DNA from 3 places in the Paenibacillus sp. ICGEB2008 genome. Region 3 is predicted to be linked to each of the others. Evidence: riboswitches for the same ligand, from Rfam matches in the RefSeq annotation. Region 3 holds a riboswitch; each other region holds the start of a gene.
The links. Region 3 has a riboswitch for glycine ahead of sdaAB (L-serine ammonia-lyase, iron-sulfur-dependent subunit beta). Riboswitches for the same ligand answer to the same signal wherever they lie in the genome.

Region 1 (4,414 bases), on a different contig from region 3:
GGAAATAAGCAATGATACTGCCTGGTGAAGGAGCAGCAACCAGTCCGGCACCTGTCAACATAAAACAGAAGGTTCCCACAACGCCCCCTGCTATAGCAGCGAGAATTAGAATCGGCTTCATCAAAATGTAAGGGAAATAAATTTCATGAATCCCGCCGAAAAAATGAATGATAACTGCACCAGGAGCAGACGACTTCGCAGAGCCTTTACCGAACAGGCAATAGGCCAGCAAAATGCCGAGCCCCGGCCCAGGATTGGATTCAAGCATGAACAAAACGGATTTTCCTGTTCTTGCAGCTTCCTCTAGCGCAATCGGACTCAATACTCCGTGATTCAGTGCGTTGTTGAGAAATAATACTTTTCCGGGCTCAATAATGAGATTGACAAGCGGCAAGAGCCCTGCGTTCACGAGGAACTGTACACCTGCCGACAACACTTGACTGATGGTTTGCACGACCGGGCCAATCCCCACATGAGCGAGCAGTGCTAGAATGGCACCGATAATCCCGGCCGAGAAATTATTGACCAGCATTTCAAAACCTGATTTGACTTTGCCCTCAATGGCCTTATCGAACTTCTTCAAGATCCATGCAGCCAGCGGGCCAGCTACCATTGCTCCCAGGAACATCGGGATATCGGCCCCCACAATGACACCCATCGTCATAATGGCACCGATCACACCTCCACGCTGTCCGTGAATCATCGTGCCTCCTGTATAACCAATCAACAGCGGCAGCAAATAATTTTTCATCGGATCAACCAGTTGTGCAAAACCCTCGTTCGGGAACCACCCGGTCGGAATAAAGAGTGCTGTAATTAATCCCCACGCAATAAAGGCTCCCATATTCGGCATCACCATACCGCTGAGAAAACGGCCAAAACGTTGTACGGCGACACGAGCGCCACCGTTTGAACTGGACTTTGTGTCCACTGTGCTCATATTCATATCCTCCTTGTGAGTAAATAGCATCACTACCTTTTCTTAAAATTCATACTAAATGACAGCGCTATCTTCATCAACGAAATGAAAACGTACTTTCGTCATGAACGTTGATGACAACATTTAAATTTAAAATAACGGACAACGTATTATACCTGCATAATTCTTCTTAATATGACCGATAACAATAGAAATTAGTCGAAAAAACAGTGCTGTAAATCTGCACACTTATATAGAGGAGCTCACCTCTAAATCTAATAAATCGACGTAATTACGTCTTCTAAAAGACAACAAAAAAATAGCCGCCATGTCAGATCATAGCGACTATTTTATACACAAAACGAGCGGACTAACGATGCTTTTATTCAATTCAATATCCATATAAAAATTTAGAATAAAGCGCTAATATTCCATCTTATATTGCTCGTTATTGTTCATCCGAAATCAACTGCTCGTACTGATCCGCAGACAGCAGCTTGCTCAGAGCTTCCTCGACATCATTGCCCATCTCTACTTCAATCATCCAACCCTTTTCATAGGGAGATTCATTCACCAGCTCAGGTGTGCTTTCCAGAGCTTCATTTACTTTCAATACGGTTCCCGCCACCGGAGCAAAAAGGTCGGATACGGTCTTCACCGATTCAATTGTACCAATCTCTGCCCCCTGTTCAATCGTTGCTCCCGCCCCAGGTAATTCCACAAAAACAATATCACCCAGTTGATGCTGTGCAAAGTCTGTAATGCCGATCCGCAACGTCCCGTCTGCTGTGCGCTGAACCCACTCATGTTCGTCTGTATACCAAAGTTCCCGTTTCACTTCACTCATCCTGCTTTCGCCTCACTTCCACATGAATAAAATGCTTTTAATCACCTGTATTAGACAGGTTAAGATTATGACAACATGAGCAATCATGTCAATAATACTAACAAAAATACTTCATGTTATCTCATATAGCATAGAATATTAAAAAATGATAACTTGTAACAAACGCTTACATATCCTTATTTATACATTAAATGTTTTTTGGATTGTTTTATATGACATTTTTATTGACATTTTGAATGAATTTGCGTATTAATGGGTTATAGCAAATGCTTTTGGAAATACCCCGACAACTGCAAACGCGGATGAACGCGGAGGGAGAGACTACCCAAAAAATTCGCATAGCTGTTGTCGTTTCTGAGACAGTTGTGCACGCGAACTCGGATCAACTTGTTACCTGCAAAACCGGGTAACCTACCGTTGATCCAAAAGGTAGCGCCGAAGGAGTAAACTTGCATTGCAGGTGAATCTCTCAGGCAAAAGGACCTCTGCCGGACGCATCTCTGGAGAGCATTCGCGATTAGAGCGGATCACCCAAGGGGAAACCTGGTTCACACCGGGGTAACTTTCTGGTATCAAGGACAGAGCTGAAAGAAGAGTATGGACTGCCGTCTATACGTTTCTTTCAGCCTGTCTTTTTTGTTTAGCCGATTACACTGGATAGGAGTGAAAAAATGTCTAATTTGCGAAGAACACCATTATTTTCGTCTTACGGGACGCAGCCCGGGGTTCGTTGTATTGACTTTGGCGGGTGGGAGCTTCCCGTTCAGTTTAACGGCATCCAAAAAGAGCATGAGGCCGTCCGGCAACGCGCGGGTTTATTCGATGTCTCGCACATGGGCGAGTTTTTGGTTGAGGGCAAAGAAGCCGAGGCTTTTTTGCAATGGGTAACCACGAATGATGTCAGCCAGTTGGAACCGGGCCAGGCACAATATTCACTCCTGTGTTACCCCGATGGAGGCGTAGTGGATGACTTGCTTGTATACTGCAAAGGACCAGAGCGCTACATGCTCGTTGTGAATGCCTCCAACATCGACAAAGATTGGGATTGGCTCATGCGCCACGTACCTGCATCGGTTCATCTGGAGAATGTGTCTGATGCGATCGCATTGCTGGCATTACAAGGTCCGGAAGCAGCACATATTGCCGCAGCCGTGACAGATACAGATATTACGAATCTGGCATCTTTCCGATTCCATGAGAACGTGCAATTGTTCGGAGCAAAAGCACTCGTCTCCCGAACCGGATATACCGGCGAAGACGGTTTTGAATTTTATATACCTGCTGAGGAAGCGCCCGCCGTGTGGAATGGTTTGCTTCGTTGCGGTGAATCGTATGGGCTAATTCCCGCTGGGCTTGGTGCTCGCGATACACTACGGTTTGAGGCACGGCTGCCGCTGTACGGACAAGAGTTATCTGCCACCATTTCACCGCTTGAGGCTGGTTTAGGTTTCTTCGTCAAGCTGAATAAAGGAGATTTTATCGGCAGAGAAGCACTGCAACACCAGAAAGAACAAGGAATTCCTCGCAAGTTGATCGGGCTGGAAATGATTGACCGCGGTATCCCGCGCGCTCATTATCCAGTCTTCGCGGAAGGCCAACACATTGGTGAGGTCACAACGGGGACTCAATCGCCCACCTTGAAGCGTAATTTGGGGCTAGCCCTGGTGGACAGTCGTTTTAGCACCCTATCTACACCGTTAGAGGTCGAAATTCGAGGTAAACGCCTGCGTGCGGAAGTGGTCGCAGCCCCCTTTTATAAGCGGCCACGCTGATCCTAAATCCTCTTCATTTCAAAAAAATGATCATGTCAGATACGAAATTCTGGATTTTCCAACTACGATTATGTATTAGCTAATTTACTATCTAAATTTTGCTTTTCGAAAGGAGCCAGAACTTATGAAGCAGCATCGCTATCTCCCCATGACCGAACAAGATCAAGCCGAAATGCTGCGTGTGGTGGGCGTATCATCCATTGATGATTTATTCAGTGACATTCCAGAGGCAATTCGATACCAAGGGGAACTCCCTCTTTCCTCTCGGCTTGACGAAAGAGCCTTAACTCGCCACATGGCCGAGCTGGCCGGACACAACGCCAATACAGACACACATGCCAGCTTTCTTGGTGCAGGTATTTATGATCATCATATTCCGTCCGTCATTCAGCACATCACCTCACGTTCCGAATTTTACACAGCCTACACCCCCTATCAGCCGGAAGTAAGCCAGGGCGAGCTGCAAGCCATTTTTGAATTCCAGTCGTATATTTGCGAATTGACAGGCATGGCAGTAGCGAATGCCAGCATGTACGATGGAGCGACAGCTCTGGCGGAAGCGGGCTCACTGGCCGCCGCAGCCACGCGCCGTAAACAGCTTATCGTATCAAGGTCTGTCCATCCAGAGGCACGCCAGGTATTGGTAGCCTATGCGCGCGGATTGGACTTGGACATCGTGGAGATCGGCTGTTCGGACGGCGTAACGGATGTCGATGCGCTTGCCGCGGCCGTATCGGAACAGACGGCGGCTGTCTTGATCCAAAGCCCCAACTTTTTTGGAGCCGTGGAAAATCTGAAGCCGATGGCTGACCTGATCCATGCACACAAGGGGCTAATGGTCGTCAGTGCCAACCCATTGGCACTTGGCTTGCTGGA
Region 2 (4,414 bases), on a different contig from region 3:
TGAAACACCGCTAGGTCTGACACAGAAGTATAATGGCTGGTTGGGACGCGAAGTCGTGGATCATTACGTAAAATATGCCGAAACGGTATTTACACGCTATAAGGATAAAGTAAAATACTGGCTGACCTTTAACGAAATTAATGTCATGACTATGAGCCCGTTTACAGGCGGCGGTGTGGTTATTGACCGTGTAGAAAACAAGCAACAAGCGATATATCAAGCATTGCACCATCAATTTGTAGCAAGTGCATTGGCGACCAAACGGGGACATGAGATCATTCCGGGCGCTCAGATCGGCTGTATGCTGGCCCGCATTGAAAGCTACCCACATACGTGTAACCCAGAAGATATCCTGAAAGCACAGCATGAAAATCAAATGAACCTGTTCTTTACGGATGTGCATGCTCGTGGGGGATATCCCAACTATATGAACCGCTATTTTGAAGAAAATAATATTGTGATCCAGACAGAACCCGGCGATGCCGAAATTTTGAAAAATAACACGGTCGATTTTATCTCATTTAGTTACTATATGACCTTGACCGTATCGGCAGGGCCAGAAGGCGAAAAGGCAGCAGGGAACCTGATAGGCGGTGTGAAAAATCCGTATCTGCAGTCTTCCGACTGGGGATGGCAGATCGATCCGATCGGCCTGCGTGTTACACTGAATACGTTTTATGATCGCTATCAAAAGCCACTGTTCATCGTGGAAAATGGCCTGGGTGCGTATGATAAGGTAGAAGAAGACGGCTCTGTGCATGACACGTATCGCATTGATTACTTGCGTCAGCATATTGCCCAAATGAAGGAAGCGATTGCTGACGGTGTTGATCTGATTGGTTACACCAGCTGGGGACCTATCGACCTTGTGAGCATGTCTACGTCCGAAATGTCCAAGCGCTACGGATTTATTTACGTTGATCTGGATGATGACGGTAACGGAACGCTTCAACGCTCCAAAAAGGACTCATTTAACTGGTATAAAAATGTGATAGCAACCAACGGTGAAGAATTATAATTCCATATCGTTTTGGCGGGTACAGCAGAGAAAATCCTCAGGATGCAATCTGCTGTACCCGCTTTTTGTATAGACACTCTATTGATTCTTTCAGAGGGCTTCACAAATTTTTCACTTGTAATAAGCTGAAATTTTTCTGTATAATGAATAAAAATTTCATATGTCTGGTTGATGTTTGCGGGAGATGGAATGAAAGTTCCAACCGAAGGGGCAAAACTCTCAGGTGCTTAGGCTGATTTACAGCAACGAGCAGGGACCGTAAACGGACAGAACTCTGGAGAGACCCTTAATTGGGCGCCGAAGGTGCACCGCAGATCACATCTGCTTAAACTCTCAGGCAAAAGGACAGAGACGCGAATAACCTGTGACAGGGATAGCCCTAGGCTTTTTATAAGCTTTTAGAGGTGAAATCCTGCACAAGATGGTTGTATTTTTTCGTGCCTTTAACCTCTCCAAGAGTCGAATCAACAGATTTGACTCTTTTTTGTTTTCTACTATGCTGAAGGAGCGGGTTGAAATGAATTTGGTACATGTGTTAGAAACGATTGACAGTTGGATGTGGGGAGCGCCGCTTCTAATTCTCGTCATGGGCACTGGGTTGTGGCTAACGATCCGTCTGAAGATGCTTCAGATTATTCGATTGCCCTTAGCGCTCAAGCTAATTGGTAAAGCGCCGGACGAAGGCAGCGGGGATGTCAGTAGCTTTGGAGCATTGAGTACGGCACTTGCAGCTACTGTAGGTACGGGAAGTATCGTCGGTGTCGCAACAGCGATCAAACTGGGTGGGCCCGGTTCATTATTCTGGATGCTGGTTGCAGCTTTTTTCGGGATGGCAACCAAATATGCGGAAGGGCTATTATCCGTTAAATACCGTGTTAAAGACCGGAACGGACAATTTTCGGGTGGACCGATGTATTATATTGAAAATGGGCTTGGCCGCCGTTTCAAGCCGCTGGCGATGTTGTTTGCCTTTTCTGGTATTCTTGTAGCACTATTTGGAATCGGTACTTTTCCGCAAGTAAAGGCTATCGTTTCTTCTACGGAAAGTAGCTTTGGCGTGCCAACAGTAGTTACAGCAATCATTATTTCCGTGTTGACGGCTGTTGTTACGATTGGAGGACTCAAAAGTATCGCCAAGGTATCCACAAAGATTGTTCCATTCATGTCGGGGCTCTATATCGTGGTTTGTTTAATCGTACTCATTAAGTTTGCAGGAGAGCTTCCTCATGCGATCGCACTAGTATTACAAGGGGCTTTCTCGACAACATCTGCGACGGGTGGATTTGCCGGAGCCACGATTATGCTGGCGATGCGAAGCGGAGTTGCCAGAGGGATCTTTGCAAATGAAGCTGGTTTGGGAAGTGCGCCAATCGCAGCAGCAGCAGCTAAGACGAAATGGCCCGCAGAACAAGGGCTAATATCCATGACGGGCGTTTTTATCGATACGATGATTATTTGTAATTTGACAGGATTTACATTGCTGGTTACGGGAATATGGAGTGGAAATGATGATGGAGGTCTGATGACTCAGCATGCGTTTTCCAGTGCCTTTCCGGCTGGAGCAGAGCTCGTGACGATTAGCCTTATTTTATTTGCGTTCACAACGATACTTGGCTGGAACTACTACGGGGAACGCTGTGTTGAATATTTGCTTGGGGTCAAGTGGATTAAACCATACCGTTATCTGTTCATCGTACTGGTTGCCGGAGGCGCGTTCATCAAGCTCGATGCCATCTGGCTGCTGGCAGATATTTTTAACGCCATGATGGCTTTTCCGAACCTGATTGCACTGCTCGGCTTGTCGGGAATTGTTGTTGCAGAAACCCGGACTTATATGAATTCTTTGTATCCTAATAAGAACAAGGGTATTCTTGCTGGTGCCAATGTAGGGGCGGCTATCCAAGTAGAAGAAAAGGGACAAACGGTAAATTCATAAATACTAAAAGGGAGTATCCTCAGCCATCACAGGCTTGAGGGTACTCCTTTTTTTAGGTTATAAGACTGGTGATTACCGACATTTTATTTATTCTGAATATCTCTTAATCCATAACGTTTACAAACCTAAGAGTTATTACATGGGAGCATAATCGTAATTTGAAAATGCGAATCCGTAATAGTTGTATTTAAATAACCACCATATTTCTTTATCACTTGCTGGATGTTAAGTAATCCATACCCATGTTTTTTTAAAGGGGGATTGTATGTTTTGGTTGAGAATGCTGTATTGAGATAATTACTTTTTGAATTGCGAACATAAATCCATAGGGCAATATTATCGGTGAAAATTTCCAAATGAATTGAATGCTCTTTCTTTCTAGGAAGCTGCATTACAGCTTCAATAGCATTATCGAAAACATTACCTAAGACAATACATAGATCATGACTTCCAATACTAATATTTGCCGGGTTAATATGGATTTGATGGAAGAAAGCTATCCCACTTTTATTAGCGATGCTGAAAGTATGATTTACTAAAGCATCAATAACGAGATGTCCTGTTGTTATATGAAGTTTTGGTGAGTCTATATTTTTTAGAGTTTGGTTGATGTGATTAACACCCTCTTCCGTCCTCTGTTCTTGTAAACAAGCACGGACAAATATTAACTGTTTTTTGAAATCATGAATACTTCGTTTGATATCACTAAGAGATCGAATTGTTTCTTTATAACGTTTTTCTTGCATCAGCATTTGCTTTTGAAAAAAGCATGAGAGGTTTGACTTTTCTATCAACTTGTCCGTTAGAAAGACATTAATCACGTTCATTCCAAGAATACTGATGATTGACATTATAAAGAATAAATTATGTTTCATAAAAGAAAATAAACCGTAATGTATGAGCAAGTTAAACGATGTTCCTATTAATATTACAAAATAATACACAATCCCTATCTTGTATTTTCTTCCTTTTTTAAAATAATGAACTACTAGTACTGTAATAAGTATGAAGTGTAAAGAGGCGAAAAGTAAAAAAAGGTTAACTATTGGATTGGAAAAATGACTTTGCTTTGTTGTGCTAAATAAAAATAAAGAGTAATTAGAAAACGAGGTGACATTAATGTAAACGCAATGATTCAAAAAACTCACCCTTCCTGAAAACGAGAAATTATAAAACGAGCATACGCCTCACGAAGTGATTTAGCGTGAGAACGACCTACAGGGAATTCTTGTTCGTTTGACATAATAACAGAAGTAGCTGAAAACTTACGTATATGAACTAAATTCACAATTATTGACCTATGTATAAACACAAACGGATATTTTAATTGTTCATAAACCGCTTTCAACGTTCCAGAAATAAAATAGTTGTGTGAATCCGTTGCAATACAAAGTTCATTATGGATGTAATTGTTTTCACCTTTTGAGATGGCTATGATCTCAGAGTGTCTCAATACAAGA
Region 3 (4,414 bases):
CATATGGCAAGCAAACCATTACGTTTACGGTAGAAGTGGACGTAGCGCAAAAGATTGAAGCGGATGCCATTGCGTTATCACTAAAATCCGGGGATCAAAAAACGATTGCGATTGTAGTTAAATCCAGTGATGGCAAAGAAAAGGATGTTACAACCCAAGCTGAATGGAAAACGTCCAACTATAAGGTAGCCACCGTCAAAAAGGGTCAGGTTACCGCGGTCAGCTACGGTAAGGCTAACATTCAGGCGAAGTTTGGCGGTAAGGTGATCAGCGTACCTGTTGATGTTGATACGCTTAAATACCTGCAAACGGACGAAGTCGCCTTGACTTTGAAGGCAGGGCAGCTGGCCAAGGTTACGGCTACAGCCACGTATAAGGATGAGTCGGAGAAGGATGTTTCCAAACCTGCTGTCTGGTCCTCGTCCAGAATTATTGTTGCGACCGTCAAAGACGGCAACATTAAGGCACAGGGCAAGGGCAAAGCTGTAATTACAGTGAAATATGCAGGTAAAATGACGAAGGTACAGGTAACCGTTCAGTAATCTGTTAAAATGAAAAGAAAAAGAGCAAGCATACGTCTAGAGACGATATGCTTGCTCTTTTCTTTTTTGAAGCTTAGAAGCTACGATTTATTCTTCTTGGTTGATGTGTTGCGTGTCAGTGATTCGGTCAAACGCTTGCCAGTGGGTGTCTGGGCCAAGCCGCCTTTGGCGGTCTCGCGGTGCTTCGACGGCATCGCGCTGCCGACTTCAAGCATCACGTCGATGACTTCGTCAGACGGAATGGCGCTGCGCACACCCGCCAAAGCCATATCCGCCGCGGCAAGCGCAGTCACGGCTCCCAGTCCGTTGCGCACGATGCAAGGAATCTCCACGAGTCCAGCGACGGGGTCGCAAATCAGGCCGAGCGTGTTCTTAAGAGCGAGCCTACGGCGTGAACGGCCTGCTCAGGTGTGCCACCGCGTAGCTCCACCATCGCGCCAGCGGCCATCCCGATGGCTGAGCCAATCTCAGCCTGACAGCCTCCCTCCGCGCCGGAAATGAAGGAATTGTTGGCGATGACGTAGCCAATGGCTCCGGCTGCGAACAAGCCGTGCACCATATGCTCATCATCCCAGCCGAATCGCTCCTGCGCACTAATGAACACACCGGGGATGACTCCACAAGAGCCAGCAGTGGGCGTAGCCACAATACGCCCCATGGATGCATTAACCTCCGACACGGATAGCGCATAAGCCATGGCGAGTGCAGAGGCGTCGCCGGAGCAGGTTTCCCCTGCCCGCAGATACTCGGCCAGACGCTTGCCATCACCGCCCGTTAATCCACTGCGGGATACGGTGTCTTGTGTCTGACCACGATGAACGGCCTCCTTCATGACTTCATAATAATCAGACATTTGGCGGAAGATTTCTTCTTCCGTTGTATTCGTCTCTTGTACCTGCTCTTGAATCATCAGGCGGCCAATCGTGGTGGATTCCTCCGCGCATATGGCGCTGATTTCATGCAGATGGCTAAATCGCATCAGATTCAGCTCCTTTTTTCAAATTAATCATTTTAATTTCGTACATATGTGGTAAGGATCGTAGTTTTGCGATCAGTTCAGCCGTAGGAGGACTGTCCGTTTCGATGGCGGTAAGTGCTTCTCCATCTCGGCCTTTGCGATCCACATGCATATAGGCAATGTTAATGTCGGCAGCGCCGAGTGCTGAAGTCACCGCACCTAATGTGCCGGGCTTATCCGAGTGAAGAAGCACCAACGTAGCCAGCTCCCCGGTCAGGTTGACTCGGAATTCGTTGAGCTGCTGGACATGGATGCTGCCGCCGCCGATGGAGGAGCCCAGCAGTGTGCGCTGATCCTCACCCTTCCACAGTTCAAAACGGACGGTATTTGGATGGGGCGCGGGTAGTCCGCTGACGGCAAACTCCACGGCCATTCCAGCCTGCTCCGCCCATTGCTCGGCATCTGGAATTCGGTGGTCGTCTGTATCGTAATTGAGCAGGCCTGCGATGAGTGCTAGGTCTGTACCGTGTCCTTTGTAGGTGTCGGCGAAGGAGCCGTACAGTGTCATGCGGGCACGGTCCGGCTGCATCCCGAGCCAGTGACGGGCAACGCGTGCAAGCCGCACCGCGCCTGCAGTGTGTGAACTGGAAGGTCCGGTCATGGCCGGACCGATAATGGAAAATACATCTTTGAAACGCATGGTGTGGCCCCCTGTATGTTCTAGTACCATAGTATATGGTATTTCCGCGTTTGTGCGCAGCTATGACGGTTCCTAATGCTGACGTACAATGTGAGCGCAAAAAAGGACAGGATAAGGAAGTTTCCCTTATCTCTGTCCTCGTTACCTGAGAGTTTCGTGCGGTGTACTTACCGCCTTACCCCTTGGGTGGCTTGCGCTCTCTCCAGAGTTGCGTCAGATGACGATACATGGACCTGAGAGATTATCCGCCAGCCGGGTGCTGACGTCTTGCTCCTTCGGTGCCGCCAGCGTGTAAGCCCCTGGACAGACTCTCCCGTCATCTTCATTCGCGTATACCGTTCTACATATCTTTCTTAGCGTAATGTATGCCGTGCTCGGTGTCAATCGCAGGTTTCAATTTTTACATAAACAGGCGAGTTTCCGATAAAAAAGATTAAAATTTACATAATTATGGATGAAATCAGGAAGGAATTAGAAGATTGACAGCTAATCTGATAGAGGACAAGTACATTTATGGAATTATAGGAGGGATATTGACGTATGGTAAAAGGCTTGCGGTTCACAGGTTCACGCTTGAAAGGGGTGCTGCATCTAGCAGCGATCGTATCGCTGTTGATTGGGATCCTCGTTCCATTCGGTCAGGTCAAGGCAGAGGGAGCATTGACAGTAGACGAAGCACTTCAGCGCCAAGGCAGTGGAGGTACAGTGACGGTGGAAGGCTACATCGTCGGACATGCTACCGGATCGAAAACAGCTAATTTTTCTGCTCCGTTTGCGAATGATTTTAACGTACTGATTGCCGACCAGGCCAATGAACGTAGCACGTCTAATCTATTGGATGTGCAGCTGACATCTGCGTACAGAGGGCAATTTGGGTTAATAGGTCATCCTGAACTGGTCGGCAGCAAAATTCGCGTGACAGGTACGCTTGGTGCCTACAATAATTTTGGTGGAGTAAAAAGTCCAAGCGCTGTGGAACTGGTGAGTGGAAGCGAGCCGGGGGAACCAGGTGAACCTGGCGAACCTGAACCTGGCAACCCGGGTCAACCCGGTACTACACTGCCGGATGGAAAAGGCAAAAAGGTGCTGTTCGATAATACGCACGCACAGACGGCTGGTGCAGCAGATTGGGTCATTGAAGGCGCCTTCTCCGACTTTGCCAATGGATTACGTAATGTAGGCTTTACTGTGGATCAATTGAACCGCCCTATTCCTTTTACTTATGGAGAACAGGCCATAACCTATGATAAGCTGCGCCAATATGATGTGTTCATCATCGGTGAAGCGAATGTGGCCTTTAAGGCATCCGAGCAGGCTGCCCTGCTGCAATATGTGAATAACGGGGGAAGTGTGTTCTTCATCTCCGACCATTATAATGCCGACCGTAACAAAAACCGTTGGGATTCCTCCGAGGTTATGAATGGCTACCGTCGTGGAGCCTATACTAATCCGGCCAAAGGCATGACTGCAGAAGAAGCTGCATCGCCGGCGATGCAAGGATTAACAAGCTCCGATTGGCTGGCGACCAACTTTGGTGTTCGTTTCCGTTATAATGCGCTTGGCGATGTAAATGCTACGGACATCGTAGCCGCAGATCAATCCTTCGGCATTACCAAGGGTGTACGCTCGATTGCCATGCATGCGGGATCTACGCTGGCTATTATTGATCCTACCAAAGCCAAAGGAATTGCCTATATCCCGACAGGTACAAAAAAATGGGGCAATGCAGTAGACCAAGGAGTCTATAATGGCGGAGGCCGTGCGGAAGGTCCTTATGCTGCGATCTCCAAGGTGGGTCAAGGCAAGGCAGCATTTATCGGTGATTCTTCCCCTGTAGAAGATGCTACTCCGAAATATGCGCGTGAGGAAAACGGACAGTCGAAAAAGACATATGATGGTTTTAAGGAAGTAGACGATGCCACCTTCCTGGTGCAAACGGTCCAATGGCTTGCGTGGAAGCAGGACTATACGAAATTATCCGATGTGGCAGGTTTAACGCTGGATCAACCGACGAAGCTGCTGCCGTTTGAAGAGCCTGCGGCTTCCACAGAACCGCAACCGGAGCCTTGGTCTGCTCCAGCAGCAGGCTACAAATGGTACGATCCAAGAACGTTCAAGCCGGGCTCCTATGGAGCGGCTTCGTAATAAACGCAAAAAATAATTCAGTGTGAGTGGTTGGTGCTAGTTAGCCGTTTGGTCCTCTGTAGGGGATCA

Region 1: another riboswitch for glycine. It lies ahead of gcvT (glycine cleavage system aminomethyltransferase GcvT); the one in region 3 lies ahead of sdaAB (L-serine ammonia-lyase, iron-sulfur-dependent subunit beta).
Region 2: another riboswitch for glycine. It lies ahead of C400_RS0114345 (alanine/glycine:cation symporter family protein); the one in region 3 lies ahead of sdaAB (L-serine ammonia-lyase, iron-sulfur-dependent subunit beta).

Annotation. Positions count from the first base shown of each region.
Region 1 covers NZ_AMQU01000008.1:75,885-80,298, reverse strand. The annotation lists gene C400_RS0109170 (PTS mannitol transporter subunit IICB) at 1-940, opposite strand, end outside; gene gcvH (glycine cleavage system protein GcvH) at 1,368-1,766, opposite strand; glycine riboswitch at 2,069-2,261, shown strand; glycine riboswitch at 2,262-2,358, shown strand; gene gcvT (glycine cleavage system aminomethyltransferase GcvT) at 2,438-3,538, shown strand; gene gcvPA (aminomethyl-transferring glycine dehydrogenase subunit GcvPA) at 3,663-4,414, shown strand, end outside.
Region 2 covers NZ_AMQU01000014.1:254,461-258,874, forward strand. The annotation lists gene C400_RS0114340 (glycoside hydrolase family 1 protein) at 1-1,018, shown strand, start outside; glycine riboswitch at 1,187-1,271, shown strand; glycine riboswitch at 1,283-1,377, shown strand; gene C400_RS0114345 (alanine/glycine:cation symporter family protein) at 1,536-2,954, shown strand; gene C400_RS27870 (sensor histidine kinase) at 3,080-3,706, opposite strand; gene C400_RS0114355 (LytR/AlgR family response regulator transcription factor) at 4,099-4,414, opposite strand, start outside.
Region 3 covers NZ_AMQU01000012.1:15,812-20,225, forward strand. The annotation lists gene C400_RS0112460 (Ig-like domain-containing protein) at 1-542, shown strand, start outside; partial or broken gene sdaAA (L-serine ammonia-lyase, iron-sulfur-dependent, subunit alpha) at 623-1,521, opposite strand; gene sdaAB (L-serine ammonia-lyase, iron-sulfur-dependent subunit beta) at 1,511-2,200, opposite strand; glycine riboswitch at 2,412-2,526, opposite strand; gene C400_RS0112475 (DUF6359 domain-containing protein) at 2,741-4,345, shown strand.